2 regions of the Clostridium sp. HBUAS56017 genome follow, and region 2 is predicted to be linked to the other one. Evidence: a T-box and tRNA genes for the amino acid it is inferred to sense, from the RefSeq annotation. Region 2 holds a T-box; the other holds one or more tRNA genes.

Region 1 (9,612 bases), on a different contig from region 2:
ACCCATATATGTTTCATACATCTTCTTAATTGCTGAGTTTTCATGTGATTTTCTTATACCAGCATTCTTATCTTGGTTATACAGAACAGATGCTCTAACTGTCTTTATATCAATCTTTTCTCTATCTAAGTTATTTACATGTGGTTGTCCTCCACCATTTACACATCCCCCTGGACATGTCATAACTTCAATAAAGTGATATTCTTTACTATTCATTTTACCACTATTTACAAATCCAGCCAAGTTTGCTGCACCATTTACGACAGCAACGTTATAGTCATTTCCACCAATATTGATTGTTGCTTCCTTAATTCCGTCTAAACCTCTTACTTCAGTATAATCAACCTTATCTAAATCTTTTTTCTCTACAAAATCCTTAGCTGTTCTTATTGCAGCTTCCATAACTCCACCAGTAGCTCCAAATATAGTTCCAGCACCACTATACTCACCCATTGCTGGATCTGCAACTTCATCTTCAAGTTTAGCAAAATCAATTTTTGCATCTTTTATTAATTTTCCTAATTCTCTAGTTGTTAATACTGCATCTATTTGTCTTAATCCGTTGATTTCCATCTCTGGTCTATCAGCTTCATATTTCTTTGCTGTACAAGGCATTATAGTAACTGTAAAGACTTTTGCTGGGTCTATATCCGAGATATGTGGATAATATGTCTTTGTCGCTGTTCCAAATATTTGTTGTGGTGACTTAGCTGATGATAAATTATCTAATAACTCTGGATAATAGTTTTCAACTTGTCTAACCCAACCTGGACAACATGATGTAAACATTGGGAATGGACCATTCTTTTCAATTCTTTGAATAAGCTCTGTAGCTTCCTCCATTATTGTCATATCTGCACCAAAATTTATATCGAAAACTTTATCAAAACCTAATTTTCTTAATGATGCATATATCTTTCCTGTTACATCTTGACCATAACCCATCTTAAACAATTCACCCATTGCTGTTCTTACAGATGGTGCCATAGCTACTATTACATGCTTATCTTCATCTGCTAAGGCTTGCTTAACTCTATCTATATGACTCTTTTCACTTAACGCAGCTACAGGACATGCAGCTACACATTGACCACATAATAGACAATTTGTTTCATCAAAACATTTTTGATCTGTAGTTGTAACCATTCTCTTTCCATCAACGTTTGCTAGTTTAATTGATTCAGTTGCTGTCTTTTCTTTACACGAAGCTTGACATCTTCCGCAAAGAACACATTTTGTTCTATCTATAACTATTGATTTACTTCTTTCATCTACATATTCACTCTTATCTTCAACTACAAAAGGAGTAGTAGCTCTTCCTTTTGACTTAATAACTAATTTTAACAATTCACAATTTTCTTTTCTATTACATTGACCACATTTAAATTCATGCTTATTAAGTAAAGTAGAAACTCTTGTTTTTACTCTTTCCTGAACTTTTTCTGTATCAGTTTTGATAACCATTCCATCTTCTACCTTAGTTAAACAAGCTAGAGATAGATTGTTTTTTCCTTCTACTTCTACAGCACAAACTCCACATTTTCCTACATTTCCACATTCTTTTAAATAGCATAAAGTTGGTATGTCAATCCCATTTTGTCTAGCTGCATCAAGAATAGTAGTTCCCTCTTCTACTTGGTATGATTGTTCATTAATAATAACACTTTTCACGCCTTTAATCCTCCCTAACTTATCTCTATAAATATTTGCATTTTTGATATAATCCTTACTAGTTACTAGTTTATCATATAATTAGAGATAAACATTAATTTTCTGACAATTGTTAATTACTTATCAATCAACTATTACATTCTACTTTAGCATTAACAATATGCTAAATAATTTTATACTAATTGTATAGAATATAACTATGTGATAGACTTTTTAATGGTAATATCCTAAAATGAGTATTATACTAAACTAAAGAACTAATTAAGTGAGGTAATTATGATCAAAGTTTATAATAGAAAAACAAACACTTACGAAGAAGAAAAAGTTGCTGGAGGTAAATACATAACTTGGTGTTATGCTTCTCCTATTGGAAAAAGCTTAACAGAACTCCTAATTAAGAAAAAATTAGTTTCAAAGTTGTATGGGAAATACTGTGATACTAAATTAAGCAAAAGAAAAATTAAGACTTTTATTGATGATTTTGATATAGATATGGGTATAACAACTAAAAAGTTAGATGAATTTTCTTCTTTTAATGATTTTTTCATTAGACAATTAACTAATGAGGCTAGGCCTTTTAACACTGATATTAAAACTTTAATTTCCCCTGGTGATGGTAGATTATTAGCTTATGATAATATATCTATGAATAAACTTATTCAGGTGAAAAACCTTACCTATAGCTTATCTGAACTCTTAGGTGATGATAAGATTGCTCAAGAGTACGAAGGTGGAATTTGCATTGTATTAAGATTATGCCCTACTGATTATCATAGATTCCACTTCGTTGATTCTGGAATTCCTGGCAAAAGCAAATTTATTAATGGATCTTATTATTCAGTAAATCCAACTGCATTAGAAAGAATCCCTAAACTTTACTGCCAAAACAAACGAGAATGGTCACTATTTAAATCAGATAACTTTGGAGATATAATTCATGTAGAAGTAGGAGCAACTTGTGTAGGCACAATAGTTCAAACTTATACTCCTGGACAAAAAGTTAAAAAAGGCGAAGAAAAAGGCTATTTTAAATTTGGTGGCTCTACTACAATATTGTTCTTTAAAAAAGATACTATATCCATATCTGATGATATTTTAGTTCAAAGTTCCCTAGGATTCGAATGCAAGGTTTCAATGGGTGAAACAATAGGAACCAAAAAATAAAAAAATACCCTCTATAAAAAATTATAGAGGGTATTTTTTTTCAGTTATAATATTTTCTATCTTTTTCTTGAACATTTCTATATCTTTTCCCATAATAACCAAATTAATTCCCATTTCCTTAGCCCTATTATTAACAGTAACTTTTGACGGCTTTTTAGTAGCTACTAGTATCTTAATTGCATCTTCTCCTCCTAACCTATCACTATAAACTTTTAATTCATTTAATGCATCCTCATCATACTTTTCACTATCCTTACAAGATATACATACGAGCACTGAATCTCTAATTGCAATTACATCTAGTTCATTTCTTACCTCTTTAGCATTATTACTCCAACAGAATATCACTCCACTTTTTGTTTCATCTACTTGATCTATTTCTTTAACTATTAAGTGCGTAAGCACTTCTAACCATGTTCCACTCTTAAACAAGAATCCCTTTAAATAATTATTTTTGAAATCAACTACTATTTGATCATTTTCTTCAAAATATTCTATCCCATTAATATCACTTAAATACTTAAGTGAAGTATCCACAAGTTTTACTTCTTCTTCTTCTAAATTTCTCCTATTTATTATAACTCTATAAGAATCCCTATAATTATGTATAAAAGTATTATTGTCATATAGTTTTTGTTTATGTTTATGCCATATCTCTATGTTACTCTGTATTATTTTAGTTATATTTAAAATTTCACTTTTTTCTATTAGATATGATGATTCATCTATTATTTTAACTCCTGAAAGTTCAGTTATTTCTTTGATAGATATATCTTTTAAAGGTTCACTAACTATTCTAAAATCATTAGTAAATATATATCTTTTTTTATTTACTAAATCTACATAAATACTATCTATATTAAGTTCTGAAGCAGCTCTTGATAATATTAAAGAATCCAACTTCTCTCCTCCAGTCAAATTGACAAGTACATTTTTATATTTTTCTAGTATCATCTTTATACTTTCTATATCTTGATTTTCTACTTTTCTTATTTCAACTATACAATCAGGAAACATTTGTGAATAAATCTTTTTTGAATCTTTATCATATTCTGAAACCAGCAAAACCAAATTTTTAATTTTAAACTTTTCTACTAATAATATATTTACTTCATTATGTTCATCAAATAAGCATACAAGTGTATTAAACATCATAAATAACATCCTTTTAAATTTATTACTATATTAATTTAACCACTTCCTACTAAAAATAATCAAAAAAAGACTTAGCCTTACTGGCTAAGTCTAAAAATGGCAGGGCGTATAGGAATCGAACCCATAATGTACCGTCCGTAGCGGTAAGTTATATCCGTTTAACTAACACCCCATAACTAAATAACAGACTTATCTTATCACAAAGACAAAAATATCGCAAGTATATTTGTTAAATATATTCCATATTATAGATATATGTCTGAAAATTCTACTTCTAGTTGCTCAACCTTACTTCTTCCCCCTAGTTCATAATTAATCTCTTCATCTTCTAATAGAAGTATAGGAAGTTTCACATCAAATCTAGATCCTTCTCCTTCCTTACTATAAAGCGAAACTTTTCCACCATGTGCCACACTTAAATAATTAACTAAATCTAATCCTATACCACTTCCTGAATGCTCATTATTCTTTCGTTTAGTTGCTTGCACAAATCTATTGAATATTACCTTTTGATCTTCTTCTGATATACCTTCACCTTCATCTTGTACCGATATACTTATTTCTTTCTCATCTATGAATACTGATACTAATATTTGTGATTCACTTGGAGAAAATTTAATAGCATTTGATAATAAATTCATTACTATTCTATCTATTGCTTCCGGATCCACTGCACATATAAATTCTTCAACATTTGTATCAAAAATTATCCTTATTCCTTTTTCCTCAGCATACTTTTCTACAGATGTAACTGTATTTTCTAACATGCTAATTATCTCTATATTAGATCTTTTTAAATTATAATAGTTTTTTTCTAATTTCGATGAATCTATTATGTTATCTATAAGTTTTACTATTTTCAGACTGTTTCTTCTTATTATATCTCTATATTCTTTTCGTTTATCAACTAACTTTTTATCATTATTATCATCATATTTTAAGCATTGTAAAACACTTAATATTACGTTTATAGGATTTCTTAAGTCATGTGAAATATTTAATAGGAATTTATCTTGCAAGTCTTTAGCCTCTCTCAATTCATTTAGTAACTGTACTAACTCAAATTTGCTCATACTTTCAAAATTGCTTTTTTCTAATCTATTATTTAATTCCATCTCAATCTCCCTCTATACCATTATGTGTTATATTTTCCATTTATTTCAAATACGATACTTATATAATATCACAGTTTTTGTTTACAGACAACCTTTTTTGTAAATATATGGTTTTTATATAAATTAATTAGTATTTTAAGAGTATCTTTTTATTAATTAACGCTAAAGTTCGCACTACTTCCAGTAGCCGATATAGTTATTTCTAATTTTGACTCTATTCTCTCTTTTAATTCAGGAACGTGTGAAATTATCCCTACTAATCTTCCCCCTCTCTGCAACTCAATTAATGAATTGATAGCATTGTCTAATGATTCAGAGTCTAAAGTACCAAAACCTTCATCAATAAAAATAGTGTCTAATGATATTCCTCCAGCATTTGTTTGAACTACATCTGATAACCCTAGAGCCAATGATAATGAAGCTTTAAAACTTTCACCACCTGATAGTGTTTTTACATGCCTACACTTTCCTGTGTAGTTATCATAAACCTCAAGCTCTAATCCTTGCTGATAACTTCCTTTTCCTTTATCCTCCTTCCTCTTTAGCGCAAACCGATCCCCTGTCATCTTACTTAGTCGCAAGTTTGCAGCATCTATTATTTCTTGGAAATATGATGCTAAAACGAACCTTTCAAATGTAACGTAAGGACTTTTCTTTCCACTTGCTAAAGTAGCAAGTTCTCCTATTGTTTTGTACCTCGATTCTCTATCTTCAAATTTATATTTGATTTCCTTTATTTCCTTTAATACATTAGAATTATTTGTTGTAATTGAATATATTTCTTTTTCTTCATTATAGACATCATTCTCTATTAATCTAAGCTTCTTTATGCTTTCTTCTATTTCGTTTATATCAATTACTTCCATATCCTTCGTTTTATCTTGTAGCTCTATAAATTTATCCCTAATTGATTTGAACTCCTCGTTAAACTTATTGATCTCACTTTTAAGAACTTCCTCCTTACCAATTAAATTTGTAATGCTTTTATAATCTTCATAATTATTAAATCCACATGTTTGTATTTTTTCTTCTAGCAAAGATTTTTTAGTTTGTATTTCTTCTTCCAATTCTTTTATTATCTTTTCAATTCCCTTAGCTTTTGTTTCTTTTGAAGTTAATTCATTATTATATTTATTTACACTTTCCAAAGCTAATTTTAATTGTTCATTATACTTATTTAACTTATCTTTAAGTTTATTTATTCTATCATCTAATTCTGTAATAGATTTTATATCTTTTGGCAAATCACTTTCTAATGACTTCAAAGTTTCTTCTTCTCCCTTAAGGCTGCCGTAAATTGTTGTATGCTCACTATTTATATCTTCTAACAATTTTTCTTTTACTTTAAGTTCTTCATCTATTTTAACTAACCTAAAATTTATAGACTCTTTTTTAGATATTTCTTTATTGATTGCCTCTACCTCTTCCTTCAGTTCATTAATCTTATTTCCTATACTTTTCCCTGATACTAATACCTTTTCCTCTGTATATTCATTAAAACTTTTACTACACTCTATAACTTCTGATAAATTATATAACTTCTTATTAATTACTTCATCCAACAAATTATCAGCTGACGACCTTATCTTTGTTAATTCTAACAAACTCTCATTATATTCTTTTTGATGAAATTCGAAGATCTTTTTGCTAGCTTCTAACTCATCTTCTGTAGGTACATTATTCAACCTTTTAGCTGGATTTGGATGTTTCACTGATCCACAAACAGGACAAGGAGATTCATCTACAAGCTTCATAGCTAATATTCCAGCTTGTTCTTTCATATATAATTCCTCTTTTTCTTCAAACTCCTTCTTTTTCTCAATATATACCTGTTCCTTAGATAAAAACTTTACACTTAATTCTTCATGGATCTTGTTCAATTCCTTAAACTTGGTAATTCCTTTATATAAATCTCTAACTTCTTGAATTTTCTTATTATTCTCTTCTATATCCTTTTCTAAAATTATCTTTCTCTTCTCAAACTCAGATATTTCTTTAATCAAGTTTTCTTTTTCTTTTTTCTCTATTTTAAGGAATTCAATAGATTCTTTTTCTTTCTTAGTTAATTCAATATTTTTTTTCAACTTTATACTTAAATCATTAATATTATTAATCTTATTATCAAATTCAATTATTTTGGGTCTCTTTTCACTTAGTGAATTTATTTGCTCTGATAACTTTGATCTTTCTTCTTCTCTATTCTCTTCAACCTTTAAAGAATTTTTAGCCTCATCTAATTTCTCTTTTATATCTATAATTGCGTTATTACATTCAATATTATCAGTAATTTTTATTTCTTTATTATTTATTTGTTTTAATAGCTCCTCTTCAATATAGGTAATTTCTCTCGCCCTATTTAACTTATCCCAAAGTATTTCTTTTTCTTTTATAAATTCTTTTTCATTTGTCATTTTTTCTAAAGTTGCTTTAGTGTTATTTTTTTCTTCTATTAATTTATTGATATTTTGTCCATTGATCTTTTCTTCACTAAATCTATCAATTTCTTTTTTAACTCTATTTAATCTTTTCTGAGTTTCATCATATTTTGCTTTACTTTCTTTAATTAACTTTTCAAGTATTTGTATTATAGCATCAAATTCTACATAATCACCTACGTCTATTTTCTCTTCACACCTAACATTTTTAACGTATGCCTTTACTCTTTCTTTTGAACTTTCTAATTCCTTATAAATAATTCTAGCCCTATCATATAAGAGAGTTTGAATTTTCTCATATGTGTATGTACCAAATATCTTTCTAAATATAATTTCTCTCTCTTTAGAATCTGCTAAAAGAAGTTTTTTAAATTCCCCTTGAGGCAACATAACTATCTGTTTAAACTGTTCTTTATTTATACCTAAAAGTTCATTTATCTTGTTACTAACATTATTATTCCCAGTCTTAACTTTACCATCAGGTAGTATTAATTCTGCCTCTGAACTTTGAGTAGTAAATCCTTCTCCCTTAACTTTAGGTTTTAATTGTTGAGGAATTCTTCTAATATGGTACTTTTGCCCTCTTAACTCAAAATCTAATTCTACAAATGTTAATCTATCAGCTGCTGAAAAATCACTTCTTAATGAATCATTTTCTCTTGCACTCCCGCTAGCTTCTCCAAATAAAGCATAGCTTATAGCATCAAATATAGTTGTTTTTCCTGCTCCTGTAGAACCTGTAATCAAAAAAATATTCTTTCCATTTAATAATTGAAAATCTATAACTTCCTCTTTTGCATATGGTCCAAATGCAGATATAATTAGTTTCAAAGGTCTCAATTAAAATTCCTCCTTCCTAAGAACCTCATTTATAACATCTTTTATAATAGTTTCTTTTTCCTTTGTAAATTCTCCATCACCAAGACTATCATAATATTCTTTAAATAAATCTATTTCCGATTTATTTCTATATCCTTCCGATGCTGCTGTAGCACTCTCTCCTATACTTTTTCTCTCTTCCCTTTTAAGTAACATTATATTAGGATATACAGATCTAAGTTTTCCTATTGGATCTAACAATTCTCCTTCATCAGTTAATATAGCTTGAATATAATCTTCACAAGTACTATCCTCATTCTTTGCAACCTTTATCAATTCTTCTATAGGTCCTTTAATTATCCTCATTTCTCTAAGTGGTTTTATTTCTTCTTGTCTAATAATTAGTTTTTTATTTTCTTTTGTTTCAATTATGGTTACACCTTTTTTATGATTTACTTCTGAAAAGGAATACTTTAGCAGCGACCCTGAATATCTAATACCTTCCCGTCCCACTTTTTGCCTTCCATGTAGGTGTCCTAATGCAACATAATCAAAACTTTTAAATACTTCTCCATCAATCAAATCCGTCCCACCAATTGATAAAGGTCTTTCTGAATCTGATGTCTGTATCTCAGCTATCTTATACTTATCTTCATCTTCACTGTTTATGGCTTCTTCTCTCTTTCCTGTAACATATCCATGAGCTACAATTATATTTATAGAATCACTATTAAACTTCTCTTCAATTCTAGAGATTATAGCTTTCATAGCATCATTATGACTTCTTATGTTTGAATCATTATATCTTTTCCTTATCACTGCTGGATCCACATACGGAATTAAATAAAAATTAACCTCTTCATTTTTATCCTTTAAATTTACAACCTTTATATCTTCTTCTAGTACACCAGCTATATATAAACCTTCTCTTTCTAGTATTTCACTTCCAAAAGCAAGTCTTTCGCCACTGTCATGATTCCCTGAAATCGCAACTATCTTAACTTTATTTTCAATTAAAATTCTTTTAAGTGTTTCATTTAACAATTCTACTGCTTCAACAGGAGGAATAGATCTATCATATATATCTCCTGCAATTATTAACACATCTGGTTTTTCTTTTTTTATTAGTTCTATCAACTTATTCAAAACATATTTTTGATCTTCTATCATAGAAAATTCATTTACAATCTTTCCTATATGCCAGTCTCCAGTATGAATTATCTTCATGATTAATCCTCCTAATTATTATCTGA
Region 2 (9,612 bases):
GTTAGCAATGTTTCAAATGAATTTATGCTGTGTCATGAAAAAATGCATTATTTGCCTAAAGATATAATTTTCTTTGATTTAGAGCATTATGTTTATAAAAAACCTAAATGTATAGGAGTGTTTGGTGCTTGTGTATTTAATCAAGAAACAACTGAACTTCATGTAACTCAGTATATGATAGAGAATAGATCTGAATCTATAGATATTCTTTATCTAGCTCAAAAATATTTTATAAAAATGAAAAATCAAGATAAAAAAGCTATAGTAACATTTTCAGGAAACAACGACTTTTCTGTTATTAATTATCTATTTGAAAAATACGGTATAGAATTTAATTTTAAAAACGAATTTGATTCTGTGGATATTCAAAAAGAATATGAACTGTACAATGATACCTCTATAGGCCTTAAAAATCTTGAGAAATCTTTTGGGATAGTACGTGAAAGCGAAGTTATAAGTGGTTCTAATCTAGCTAAAACCTTTCATAAAGTCATGAAAGATAAAGACTACATAAGTAGAATGCCTAAAGAAAAATTAGAGAATATATTACTATATAATGAGCAAGATGTTATTAATCTTTATCATATTTTTGTAAACTGGAAACAATTTATTAATAAAGACTTTTCTAAAACTGAGGTAGATAATTCTACCATTGATGATTGTGAAAAAGATATTTCTAATGATATTAATTAACTTCGATATTTGCTCATTATAAGAACAACCCCTAGTTTAAAATACTAGGGGTTGTTCTTTTCTGGATCTTCTTCATTATTTTCTTGTATTCGTCTCATCAAATTTTTATTTTTCGCTTTAAAGATAGCTACCTTTTGTTCGTAAAAAAGTTTTATAGTTGCCACAGTAGGTGAGGCTAAAATCATTCCTACAGGCCCAAAGAAACCTCCACCAACTACTACTCCAACAATAATAAGAAACGGTCTAACTCCAATAGATTTCCCAACTAACTTTGGTTCTAAAAACCAAGCATCAAACTGTTGAAGCGCTAAAAGAAACAATGCTATAAAAAAGGCCATACTTGGGGATACAAATATCCCAACAATAGCTCCAGTTATTACCCCAATCAGCGGACCAAAATAAGGAATCATATTTGTGAATCCAACTACCAATGCAATTAGTATTGTATATGGAGCTTTCAAAACTATTAGCCCAATTAATGCAATTAACCCAATAATAAGAGAATCTAAAGCCTTAGTCCCGACATACATCCCTATCATTTTATTATATGTTTTTAACCACAAAATTAGCTTCTGTCCTCTTTCTTCTTTAAGTAAAATATAAGTTATTGTTTTACTTTCTTCTATGAATCTTTCTTTATCGAGAAGTACGTAAATAGAAATCAAAAATCCCAAAATAATCTTAACTAAATTAGTAGTTATAGATAAAACTGATGATAAAGATCCTTCAAGAGCAGATACAAGCAAACTACCAAATTTTGTAGTAATAATTGATAAATAGTCTAAGACCCCAGTTTCCTTCACTATTTCATATATATTTTCATTTTTTGTAGCTTCATTTATCCATCCTTGAACCATTCTTACATATGTAGGAATATCTGATGTTATAGATATAATACTATCTAGTATACTTGGAATAACATATATAAATAACAAAACTACTATGCTAAATATACTAACATATGTAACAAGTATCGATAAACCTCTCTTAAATCTAAGACGATTTTCAAACATCTTCATTATAGGATTAAGTATATAAGCAAATATCAATGAATATATAAATGGAGATACTATAGATATAAATTTGCCTACAAGATCAAATATAAAAGTATAGTTATCAATAACTTTGTATCCTACTATTCCAATTAAAGCAAAAATTAATATATCCCTATACTTAATATTCCTATCAAAGAACATCTTACCCCCCCATTCCTTAAACTCCAATTAAATTTCTAATTTAATAAATTACATCTTTTCCACAACTTCAATTCCTATAAGTTCAAGACCATTTTTTATAACTTGACAAGTTGCTTCCACAAGTTTTATTCTAGCAATTTTTAATTCTTCATCCTCAAGATTAAGTACAGAATGAGCATTATAGAATTTATTAAAATCCTTAGCTACTTCTATTACATATCTAGTTAATACAGAAGGTTCTAATTTATCTAATGAAATAAGTATATATTTATTAAAATTCTCCAACGTTTTAACTAATTCAAATTCTTCTTTTGAGTTTAATTTACTATAATTAGGCTCTCCTTTAATTTCTCCTGCTCTTCTTAAAATGCTCTTTGCCCTTGCATATGAATATTGTACATAAGGTCCTGTTTCCCCTTCAAATGAAAGTATTTCTTTCCAATCAAAGACTATATCCTTTTCTCTTGAATTTTTAAGATAAGTAAATACTACTGCACCTACTCCTATTTTCTTTGCAACTTCTTCCTTATTTTCTAAATCAGGATTTTTTTCATTTATTATTTCTAAAGTTTTTTCCACTGATTCTCTTAAAAGATCATCTAATAATATTACTTCACCTTTTCTAGTAGAAAGCTTTCTGTCTGCAAATTTAACTAATCCAAATCCTACATGGACACAATCTTTTGCCCATTCATTTCCTGCAAGTTCTAACACTTTAAATACTTGTTTAAAATGAAGCGCTTGAGGGGTTCCCACTACATATATACTCTTATAGAAGTCGTATGTTTTCTTTCTATACATAGCTGCAGCTAAGTCTCTAGTTGCATATATGGATGCTCCATCCCCCTTAAGAACTATACATGGTGGCATATTATAATCTTCTAGCATTACGACTTGTGCACCATTACTTTCAACTAAAAGTTCTTTATCTTTTAATTTATCAACAACTACATCCATCTTGTCATTGTAAAAAGCTTCTCCTGCATAGGAATCAAACTCCACTCCTAAGATATTATAGACTCTTTCAAACTCTTTTAAACTTAAATCTCTAAATCTCTTCCAAAGGGCTTCAGCATCCTTATCTCCATCTTCTAAAGCTTTAAAATATGCTCTTCCTTCATCTTCTAAAGTTGGATCCTTTTCTGCTTCATCATGAAACTTTACATAAATTCTTAAAAGTTCCTTTATAGGATCCTCTTCTAAAGCTTCTTCATCTATCCATCTGTGATATGCTGATATTAACTTACCAAATTGAGTTCCCCAATCTCCAAGGTGATTTATCCCTACAGCATTATACCCTTCTTTTTTAAACATCTTATACAAAGAATGACCTATTGCTGTTGTAAATAGATGACCTACATGGAAAGGTTTTGCTATATTAGGTGAAGAATATTCTACACATACAGTTTTTCCTTCCCCTATATTAGAAGAACCATAATTGTCTCCTTCTGCTAATACCTTCTCTATTGCATTTTTTGCAAAAATACTTTTATCAGCAAAGAAATTAATATAAGGTCCTAGATTTTCAATCTTTTCAAATCCTTCTTTATTTAATTTCTCTTTTAATTCTTCTGCTATCATGTTTGGAGCTTTTCTCATAGTTTTAGAGAGCTGAAAACAAGGAAAAGCATAATCCCCCATTTCTGGCCTTGGTGGAATTTCTATTAGTTGTTCAATCTTTTCAATTTCTAATTCTACTTCTGCACTGATTAACTCAGCAACCTTCTTTTTATAATCCATAAAATCCTCCTAAATACTATACTTATATGAAATAAGTTGTTAAAATAAAAAAACGCCTCTTAATAAATAAGAGACGGAAAAATTCCCGCGGTACCACTCTAATTGCAGTAAATGCCACTTAAAAATTTTTAACGCAACTTCTTGCGACTACCTTCAATGTAGTTTCTCCGAGTCTCTATTCAAATTAATCTATTTATAAGGCTTACACCATCCCTTACTCGCTTTAAAAATCAATTAATCCTACTCTTCTCTTCATAGAATCACTATATTAAATTCTTGAATATATTATACATATAAAGAAGATTTCATGTCAATATAGAATTTTATTAACACTTATCCACCCACTAGCAATATAATATTATCTAGACTTATTTTATTTAAAGAGGAGTAATTATGGAGAAAACAAGTGTCATTGTAATAGGATGTAATTCTATTAGTTTTCTGATTACCCAGATTCAAGATAATGGCTATTTTAAAATAATTGACGAGCTAAATTCTCCAATAAGACTTTACTATGACTTAATTCTAAACAATAAAATATCTAATATAAAACTTGAAGAAACCTTATCTATCTTAAGAAGTTATAAATCTCTTTCTAAAATTCATGGATCAAGGGAACCTATAGTATTCTCTACAAGTTTTTTAGAAAAATCAAAAAACAAAGATGAATTTGTAAAAGTTATAAACGAAAATTTAGATATGGAGGTTACCATTTTAAATGATTTAGATATAATTTATTATAATTATCTGGCAGTAGTAAATAGCATTGATTTAAATAATGCACTACTGGTAGATATCTCAGGAGAATCAACTCATATATCATGGATGCTTAACGGAGCAATTAAAGATAGTTTTACTCTACCTCTAGGCACATTGAATTTATCCTATGCTTTTAATTTGGAAGATAAAATATTAAAAGAAGATTTAGATAATGCTATTTTATATATTAAAAAGGAACTAAGCAAAATAAATAAATTTAAAGGAATAAAACTTAACAACATTGTTGGAACTGGAAAAACTATACACTCCATAGCAAACCTAGATAAAGAAAGAAAAAAATACCCTTTAGACATTATTCACAATTATACTACAACAGATATTGATATTCAGGATATATATAATTTACTAAAATGCAAGAGTCTTGCTCAGAGAAAACGACTTTATAAGCTTACTCCCTGCATGGCAGATATAATAGTAGGTGGTGCTCTTATTTTGAAAGAGATAGTTTCTTATTACGATATATCCAACATACTTATTTGTGGGCGTGGTCTAAAAGAAGGCATTATATTTGATTATGTATATAAAAACTATTGTCCTGTTTCAAACATTCTAGATTATAATCTCTATGGTATTATGGAAAATTTAAATATAAATAAATCCCATGCAGAAAAACTTTACTATACTACAAAAGAATTATTTACTGCACTAAAACCTCTTCATCACCTAGATGATGGTTATCATAATATAATAAAAACTGCATCTTATCTACATGATAGTGGTATAAGCGTTGATTACTACAATTATCACAATCATTCATTTTATATGATATTAAATTCTTATATTAGCGGATTAACTCATAGAGAATTACTTATTAGTTCTGCAATTGTTGCTTCTCCAAAAAATAGCAGTTATAACTTTCTATCTCCTACCTATGGAGTTTTAATAAATAAACTTGATATAAAAGCTATTGATAAAATAGGCGTTCTTCTGAGTATAGCCGAAGGATTAAATGAAAGTTTTGAAGATTCTATAGAAAACATTGAAGTTAGTATAAAAGAAAACTCAGTAATTATTATAATATCTTCAAAATTGGATTTAAAATTTCAAATTAATCGAGCAATGAATGCTTCTAGAATGTTTCATGAGATTTATGATAAGAATTTGCTAATCTATAAAAAATAAGACAGACTGCCTAAATGGTTAATATAAATTAACCTTTAGACAGCCTGTCTTATTTCAAACTAGCTCTTAAAAACATTGTTTTCATCCCTAGTTTTGTGAATTTTGTTTCATACTCCGTCATTATATTCTCTTTAAAATCCGAACTATGTAGGTCATAAGTTAAAAATTCTATCTCGAATCCACTTTCTTTAAAATATTCCTGAGAATCATTAAAAAGATCCGTATCATCTGTCTTAAACCATACTTCAGAGCCAACTTTTAAGAATTTCTTATACTCTTCTAAAAACCTTGAATGAGTAAGTCTTCTTTTATTATGCCTATCCTTTGGCCACGGATTACAAAAGTTTATATATATTTTTTCAATTTCATCCTTATCAAAAAGCTCACTAACAAAGCTAATATTTAATGCAACCAATCTTCCATTTGTTATTTCAGAGTACTCTTCTACCTTTCTTAGAGCGTATACAAGCACCTCATCTTTTAAATCTATAGCCACATGATTAACTTCCGGATATCTTAAGCAATTTTGTGTTAAGAATCCTCCTCTACCACAGCCTAGTTCTAGATGTATAGGATTATTATTACGAAATTCCTCTTTCCATCTTCCCTTTAATTCTCTTGGGTTATTTATAAACAATTTATTTTCTTCAAGTTCAGGTCTAGCCCACCACTTTTTTCTAAGTCTCATGTTTTTCCTCCTAGGTTAATATAACAATCCTAACACTGGATTAACTATCATTATAATAAACTTCATAACATATACAACCGGTACATGTATAAATCTAAAACCACCAACAACTAATAATGCTAATATTACCATCTGATATTTATATATTGACTCGCTAATACTGTAGAAAAACTTTGGTTTTAAATCTCTTAATACCCAAAAGCCATCTAATCCAGGTATTGGTAATAAGTTAAATACAAATAACGAAACATTAATAGAAAAAACCCCATCTAACATCTCTGCTAACACATTCGAAATCGAAGCAGGTAATAAGCCTGTTTTTGTTTGAAAAATTACAAATAGTCCATAACACAAATATCCCAAAAAGGCTAACACTAAATTTGCTAATGGCCCTGCTAGACTTACTTTTAAATCGTCCTTATAATAATTTTTAAAAGCTGAAGGATTTGTTTCAACTGGCTTTGCCCATCCAAACCCAGCAATTAAAATAAGTAATGTCCCTAAAGGATCGATATGACTCATTGGATTAAGGGTAAGTCTTCCTTGAAATCTTGGTGTTTTATCTCCCAACATATCAGCTACCTTTGCATGAGCAAACTCATGAAATGTAAAAGCTAAAAGTATAGCTGGAATAATTAGAATTTTGTTATATATTATATCCATAAAATTGAAACTATTCATTAAATCTATATTCCTCTCCTAAAAAGTATTCTGAATGGTATTATACCATAAATTTTTTGAAATTTGAATTTATAATCTAAAGACTTCTGTAGATTTCCCACAGAAGTCTTTTATAGCTCACCAATTTTCATTATTTTACTACTTTGATAGACTTGTTAAATATATCTTGCCATTATCAGAACTTAAAATAACTTTATTGTTTACAGATATAAACTTTCCTTTATAACTTACACTTTCTGATGTTGTAAGATTTTTAACTTTTCCATCTAAACTATCATTAACTAGAAACTCACCTTTATCATTAACATATATATCTGTAGAATTCTTTGGTTTATCTAGCTGAGTTACTTTCCACGTAGCAAACTTTTGATTAAGAGTTCCAGAAAAGATTTTAGTTACTTTATCTTCAATCTCTTCGCCCATATATACTACTCCATTACTATCCCTTGCCAAAAGCGTCAAGTTACTTGAATTTGTAATATTGATTTTTGATGCTTTACCATTTGTATATTCATAAAATCTTTTAGCTTTTTTATCTTGATAAATTATAGAATCACTGCTAGGGGATACTTTCATTTCTCCCATAGCGGAAATGTTGCTTCCAATACTCTCCACATTTTTTTCTATATTTATTCTATAAATAACTGCATTATTCCCACCTTTACTCACAGATACAAAAGTGACTCCAGAAAGAGTTGTAGTTTCAATTGCATCAACTTGCATTCCACTCTTGTAATCACACACTTTTTCATTTTCTGTAATTTGAGATTCTGTTTTGTTCTTTGCATCATAATTAATAACGTTAATTACATTTTTCTTGCTTGAACTTGTTACCTTTTCTGCTATTGTTAATCTATTTCTATCTGGCAACCATTCACTATTTAATACTTCTCTATTACCTTTATTAGTTATTATCTCTTCTGAAGTACCTGTCTTTGTATCTAAAAGATAGAACTTACTGTCAACGAAATATGATATATATTTACCATCATAAGAACTTTGAATCTTTTTTGCTCCTTGTGGTATTGATAAGTCAGCTTTACTACCAACAACATCTTCTTTAACTTCTTTCAGTTGAAACTCAGAAGAATGTTTTAAATATACTTTATCTAAATATAATAGAGCTGCTACTTGCATCATTATAGAAAGCAAAGCCCATACTATAATTCTTTTGAATCCTTTCATAAATCATACCTCTCTCACTTATTTAACTATAACAGCAGTTGGTATATATCTTTCACCAAATGCGTAGGAAGGTGTATTTACAACTTCATCATTATAGTACATTGTAGCAGACTTACCTCCATCTAATGTAGCCGCTGTTACACAACCTAAATCAAGCATTATTTCCTGAGCTTCATCTAAAGTCGCTGCAATTCTATTATTATTTTTTGAATCTAAAACTACTAACAAAATGCTTCCATCTTGTTTTTGCCCAATTATTGTTCTTGGAGAAGACCCTCCCATATGATATTGTAATTTTGCTGCTTTTCCATTACTAACCAAAATATCCGTATTAAAACTTACAGCTTCAGAAGCACCTTTTGACAATAATTCTTTTGTAGTATAATTACCTGCAACTAAGCGTCCATCCTTTGTCATAAGTATAGTACCTTGTTTACTACCTGAAGTATCATCATAGATAACTTTACCACCTGTTATAATTACACCTGAAGGAGTACCTCCATTAGCAGTCCATGCCTGCGAATTTGCTTCATCTGAAAAAGCTCCCCCATTAACTCCAGCTACTGCCTTATTGTTTTCGGCTATTTGTGATGTAGTTTCTCCTTCTTTTTTTAGCTTTGATGTATATCCTATTTTAATTCTTGTAGGATCACTAACAGTAAGAACATGTCCACGAAATTTATCATTATTCTCTAAAGTGGCATATTTTATATTATCATCATGATTCTTTGGTATGCTTATTAAACCTGAACCATCTGTCGATACATCTTCTTCTACTTCACTTTTCCCCAATATCTTGTTAATTTGCTCTTTAGAAAGAAAAGTAGTTGCTAACCACTGATAATGCATTGACCCCATAGCTCCACCAACAAACATTGATTTTGCATTTTGAAAAGGCCCATAAAATAATATAAAAGGAGCTGTTATAACTGTAAAAAACAATTGAAATATCATAAATCCTATAAGTAACTTCCAACTAAATTTTCTAATTACTCTATTATCTTTCTTAATCTTCCTTCTAACCTTTTTCTCCATTCAATTCCTCTCCATCTAATTTGCTTATTTTGCAAATTATTTGTTTGCTTTATTATATAATTATTACTTAATTATATCAATAAAAGTAATTTTTTTTTAATATTTGACTTTATTTTAAACATACTTTTTAATTATACTTCTATTTTTTATTATTGTAAAATATTATTATTTTTATCATTTACTTTTATTTGTAATAATTTCTAATTAATAGTACCAACCCATTCTTGATTAGTATAAAAACAAAAAGGTATAGTAGATCAGTTAAACGTTCTCTACTATACCATATAAATTACCTAATAGGTCTTATTATTATAAATTGCATTTATTTAAATGCCCTTTTAAAATATCTGCCGATTTTTTAAGTTTATCTTTTTCTATATCACTTAAAGGCATTTCTATAACACTTTTTGCTCCATTTCTATCAACTATAGTTGGAACAGCTAAATAAATATCCTCTATTCCATATTGCCCTTCAAAAAGACTAGAAACTGT

The links. The T-box of region 2 lies ahead of argS (arginine--tRNA ligase). A T-box ahead of a tRNA ligase gene usually reads a tRNA of that ligase, here a tRNA-Arg.
Region 1: it has a tRNA-Arg gene. The T-box ahead of argS (arginine--tRNA ligase) is inferred to sense a tRNA for this amino acid. The anticodon was not compared.

Annotation. Positions count from the first base shown of each region.
Region 1 covers NZ_SULK01000020.1:19,153-28,764, reverse strand. Annotated here, with positions in the region: gene FAY47_RS15450 (ferredoxin hydrogenase) at 1-1,671, opposite strand, end outside; gene FAY47_RS15445 (phosphatidylserine decarboxylase) at 1,948-2,835, shown strand; gene FAY47_RS15440 (DUF1887 family CARF protein) at 2,857-3,987, opposite strand; tRNA gene FAY47_RS15435 (tRNA-Arg) at 4,088-4,162, opposite strand; gene FAY47_RS15430 (HAMP domain-containing sensor histidine kinase) at 4,236-5,105, opposite strand; gene FAY47_RS15425 (AAA family ATPase) at 5,258-8,380, opposite strand; gene FAY47_RS15420 (exonuclease SbcCD subunit D) at 8,381-9,586, opposite strand.
Region 2 covers NZ_SULK01000006.1:33,943-43,554, forward strand. Annotated here, with positions in the region: gene FAY47_RS07275 (ribonuclease H-like domain-containing protein) at 1-693, shown strand, start outside; gene FAY47_RS07280 (AI-2E family transporter) at 738-1,889, opposite strand; gene argS (arginine--tRNA ligase) at 1,938-3,629, opposite strand; T-box leader at 3,696-3,894, opposite strand; gene FAY47_RS07290 (Ppx/GppA phosphatase family protein) at 4,023-5,531, shown strand; gene trmB (tRNA (guanosine(46)-N7)-methyltransferase TrmB) at 5,581-6,219, opposite strand; gene FAY47_RS07300 (site-2 protease family protein) at 6,235-6,900, opposite strand; gene FAY47_RS07305 (dipeptidyl-peptidase IV) at 7,039-8,085, opposite strand; gene FAY47_RS07310 (phosphodiester glycosidase family protein) at 8,104-9,120, opposite strand; gene FAY47_RS07315 (L-lactate dehydrogenase) at 9,430-9,612, opposite strand, start outside.